One region of the Shewanella sp. 1180_01 genome, then DNA from elsewhere that is predicted to be linked to it. Evidence: riboswitches for the same ligand, from Rfam matches in the RefSeq annotation. Region 1 holds a riboswitch; the other holds the start of a gene.
What was found. Region 1 has a riboswitch for thiamine pyrophosphate ahead of FW758_RS08880 (TonB-dependent receptor). Riboswitches for the same ligand answer to the same signal wherever they lie in the genome.
Positions count from the first base shown of each region.

Region 2: it holds a riboswitch for thiamine pyrophosphate, as region 1 does, so the genes downstream of both, thiC (phosphomethylpyrimidine synthase ThiC) here and FW758_RS08880 (TonB-dependent receptor) in region 1, are expected to answer to the same signal.

Region 1 covers NZ_VXCT01000012.1:6,291-8,696, reverse strand. The annotation lists gene FW758_RS08880 (TonB-dependent receptor) at 1-934, opposite strand, end outside; TPP riboswitch at 989-1,114, opposite strand; gene FW758_RS08875 (YcfL family protein) at 1,207-1,602, opposite strand; gene FW758_RS08870 (PaaI family thioesterase) at 1,744-2,241, opposite strand; gene FW758_RS08865 (PaaI family thioesterase) at 2,228-2,406, opposite strand, start outside.
Region 2 covers NZ_VXCT01000004.1:84,411-86,816, reverse strand. The annotation lists gene thiC (phosphomethylpyrimidine synthase ThiC) at 1-1,330, opposite strand, end outside; TPP riboswitch at 1,532-1,630, opposite strand; gene FW758_RS04300 (hypothetical protein) at 1,798-2,406, opposite strand, start outside.

The DNA of each region.
Region 1 (2,406 bases):
AGCCTGCGCCTGTGGTGCGCTGGCTATCGACACCCGGTTGATCCGATGTCGTCTGGGTCGGTGAATTAGTTAAACTCCACACATCATAGCCATTATCAAAATCGGCGTGCAGCACAGTTAAATCAAACTGCAAATCGTCAGTCGCATACCAGCGCAGCTTAGCGCGGCCGCTGAACTCATCGCGGCCATTGGTATCGTCACGGCCTAAATAGAGGTTGTCGTGGTAGCCATTTTGTTGATGTTGCTGCAGTGACACGCGATAAAGCAGCTTGCCAGAATCCGTTAATGGGCCAGAACTGAAACCGCTAAACGTGCGTAAATCATCATCGCCTAACGAGACTTCGCCGCCATGTTCAAACACATCGGTGGGATCGTTACTTTTCAGATAAATCAGTCCCGCTAAAGCATTGGCGCCATAACGTGTGCCCTGTGGTCCACGCAGCACTTCGACTTGCTGTAGATCGTACATGCTCGACACCATACCAATACCGGATAAATCGATATCATCAATGATGTAACCCACAGAAGAATTAGGCGCACCTTGGTATTGCTCTTGCTCACCTACGCCGCGAATTTGAAAATATTTTGGCCGCGAACTTCCACCTGACCAGTTAAAGTTAGCAATAGAATTAAGCACATCCTCGAAATGCTGCGCGCTTTCATCTTGAATTTTTTGACTGTCGATAACGGTAATGCTGGAAGGCATTTTTTCTAAACTTGAGCTGCGAAAATCCGCCGTCACCACCATGACTTCCATCTCAGTGCTGGGATCGGGTTTATCAATAGCATCGGTTTGTGCAAATGCAGAAGTGCTCAGCGCGGCAACAATGGCTAACGCCAGCGGCGCTCGGGTTAAAAACAAGCTGGGTGTGATGGTTGAAAACGGGGAATGGCGTTTTGACGTGTTACTGTTTAGCGTTTTACTGTTTAACATAGGACCTCAAATACATAGTTTGAGATCCGGCAACGAATAAGCGATTCAGAAGTGTGCTGTTGATTGGCCCATTCCTACGCCGGTATTAGCCGGATCAGGTTCTAAGGGTTCGTCAACTGACATCTCAGTTTGCAGTAATTAACGTAAATTCATTCGCTGCAAACACCCCTTGGCGACGCCTAGTATACATGAGTAATAGGATGGGATGACACATTTACCTCATAAAATGAAAAATGCCAGCATAGCTGGCATTCTCTGGGCGAGCTCACCGCTTAATTCGAAAAGGTTTCGCGCACGTACACATCAAATTTAACCGCTTGGGCATTGGGCGCCACGGCGGCGACTTGCAATTGTTGCTTGCCATGCAACTTGACTGATTTCCAGCTCGTCGCTTCATCTTCTATGGTGTAGCCGCTGGCGTCGTACCAAGTGAATTTATACTGCACACGCATGTCAGTTGATGATTTGCTAACAATCAGCGCAGAGCCCTGCACTAAATCGCCAACTCGGCGTGCATCCACACTTTCAACTCCAATATCTCGGGCAAAGCTGGAATTATCGACGCGGGTTTCACCGAGCGAACTCACTGAAATACCTGCGGTATGTGAGGCACAAGCGCCTAAGGTCAGCGCCGCGGTCAATAATAGTCCTGTATAAATTTGTTTCATCTCTTTCTCCCAGTCACGCGACAAAATGCGCGGCCAGCGCGCATCATTTCCCATTAAACGACAAGCTAATCGAACTGTGCTGAACTTATGCTTAACAAGACAGACTTAATCATCCCTCGAACATCTGCTCAATAAAACGAGTTAATCAATCAGAAAGTGCGCCCGTGCCGTAGCGATGAGCTGCTTACGATTGGTTTGCCAACAATCGATATTCACGTTGGCTACTCTTCGCCCCTGACGGGTAATACGACATTCAGCAAAGCTATCTTTATGCAGTCCTGCACGTAAATAGTCGATGGAAAAATCAACCACTTTAGGCACTTTGGCTGTTTGCATAAAGACCATCAACTGCACTATCGCTGACATCTCCATAAAACCTGCAATGACGCCGCCATGGATAGCTGGCAACACAGGATTACCGATATTGTCGTCCTTAGCAGGCAGTTTAAAAATCAGTTCATCACCAAAACGTTCCACCTTCATACCAATAAATTTGGCATAGGGGACGTGCTCAAGTAAATGGCCGAAATCGTTAAGCTCAGTCGCGCGTTTAACAATGCCTTGCACATCGATAGGCGCTTTTACTTGGGCGTGTTGAGTGGCACTGGCGGTGCCAAGTTCCGAATTATTTGCGCTCATCAGTGTCTCCTATTTCAGGCACGGCTTCACCCATCAGCGCTTGTCTAAAGGCATCACCCACCATTTCTGGACTGATCCGCATAAAGGAACCAACAGCATGGGCAATAGGATCATCTATGCTGTCTTGATAAGCAATCGCGCGGGTAAAGGCAATGTTGGAAGACA
Region 2 (2,406 bases), on a different contig from region 1:
CACCTAAAGACAGGGATACATCGTAGGCGACGCAAAGCTCACAGATCTCACGAAAATGGCTGTAGAGGAAGTTTTCCTTATGGTGGCTCAGGCACCATTTGGCCATGATTGAACCGCCGCGGGAAACGATCCCAGTGACGCGTTTAGCCGTCATCGGCACATAACGCAGCAGCACACCAGCATGAATAGTAAAGTAATCAACACCTTGCTCAGCTTGTTCAATCAAGGTATCGCGGAACACTTCCCAGGTTAAATCCTCTGCCACGCCGTTCACTTTCTCCAGCGCTTGATAAATCGGCACTGTGCCGATGGGCACTGGCGAGTTGCGGATGATCCACTCGCGGGTCTCGTGGATATAACGCCCCGTGGATAAATCCATGACAGTATCCGCGCCCCAACGGGTTGACCAGACGAGCTTTTCCACTTCTTCCTCGATGGAAGACGTCACCGCAGAGTTACCGATATTGGCGTTCACTTTCACCAGAAAGTTACGCCCGATGATCATAGGTTCGGCTTCGGGATGGTTAATATTCAGCGGAATAATCGCGCGGCCACGGGCGACTTCAGCGCGGACAAATTCGGCGGTAATCGGTTCGCCGACTAAGGCACCAAAAGCTTCGCCCTTGGCTTTACGATTGAGGATTTCATCCTGTACTTCGGCAAGTGCCATGTTCTCGCGGATCGCCACATATTCCATTTCGGGAGTGATAATCCCTTGACGGGCATAGTGTAATTGGCTGACTCGTTTCCCCTGCAGCGCTCTGCGTGGACGGACAATTGCACTCGAGCCCGCCTCAAAACGCAGATGGTCTAAACCATCATCGGCGAGTCTTTGTTGGGTAAAGTCTGAGGTCGCGCAGGGTAATTGCTCTGTATCGTTGCGGGCTAGGATCCAGTTTTGTCTTAATTTACCAAGGCCTAGACGCACATTGATGTCGGCCTCAGGATCGGAATAAGGTCCAGCGCAATCATACACGCGGATTGGCGGATTTTTTTCCATGATTGGCGCATCATCTGTACCGCCGACAAGCGTGTCAGTCTGCAGAATGTGTCGCATGCCAACGCGAATATCGGCACTTGAACCTTCGAGGTAAATCTTTTGTGAATTAGGATGTTGCAGCGGCGCTAACGTATCGATAAAGGCTTGGGCCTGCGCGCGGGTTTCGCGGCGACTCGGCGCCTTAGGCACAATTGATTGACTAGACTCAGCCGATTTATTAGGCACTGTCGATTTATTAGGGGCTGTTGATTTATTAGTGATTATGGATTCTGGCGCTGGGATTTCTATTGCATTGGCAGCTACAGCTGGGTTTTGGTTTGAACTGGACATAAGCAATCTCACGTTAAAAAATGGAGTTGCTTGTCTGGAGAATTGAGTTGTTGATAGCTGGGCATGGCAATCAATTTTTGTGGCCAACACTGGCTTCAAAAATTGAGTTACCCTGCTCAATAACAATTAAATCTAAACATTAAGGCTTAAAACACTGCTGAGTTAACAGGTATTCAAGCCGTCTATTTTGGCGATTTAATGTGTGTTATTACGCTTGTTTCCTTCGCAGGTTTTAACCTGATCAGGTTCAACGGATCCCGAATAAACGGTCTCAGCCAAGAGGCACTCCGACAAGATGAGTGCGCAGTATAGACAGAAGCGGCAGCAACAAACAAGGAAAAAAGTAATTAAAAACCTTAAATACCAATCCAAAATAAAGATTCATAATTCATTGTTTTTAAATAATTAAATAAAATTAAACTAAAAAAGTTATAATTAGCATGAAAATAGATCATAAAAGAAAGTCACTATTTATGGGGTTTGAGCATCATTTTATTTAATCGAGATTGAATGGCATCATCAATAGCTTGATTGATTTTTTTGCCACTGCAGTCAAATGGGAAGCCTAAATTTTCGGCGTAAGGATTGACTTGAGTCCCCAATTGTACCACGCGATAACAAGTATCCCCTTTACGCACAATACGATTTGGATCTAAGGGTAAATCTAGACTCGTTGTGCCACCGAAATCATCGGCGTTAGGGACAAATAACACTTCCATCTCAGGGCTCATTTCACTCATATTCGATTTCCGGGTGAATTTATCGGCCTGTTCAATGACGAGATCATCGAGCGCTTGCTCGCGCTGACGTTCAAAATAGTGCTGGGTGAATAAACTCATACTTGAGCTTGTTGCTATTGAGCTCTCACCTTCTGCTGCAGGCGAACTCTGAGCGCCAAGCTGCGTCTTAATTTCTGTGGCATCAAACATATTTGTTGGCTTTTTTGCCGTCGCTTCCGCGGGCTGTACTTCACTTTGGGCACTTGATTGAGATTGGCTCAATTGAGTGATATCGGGTTTAACCGTATCTGGGTTCACTTTTTCCTGCTCTACTTTTTCAGGCACGACCTTTTCAAA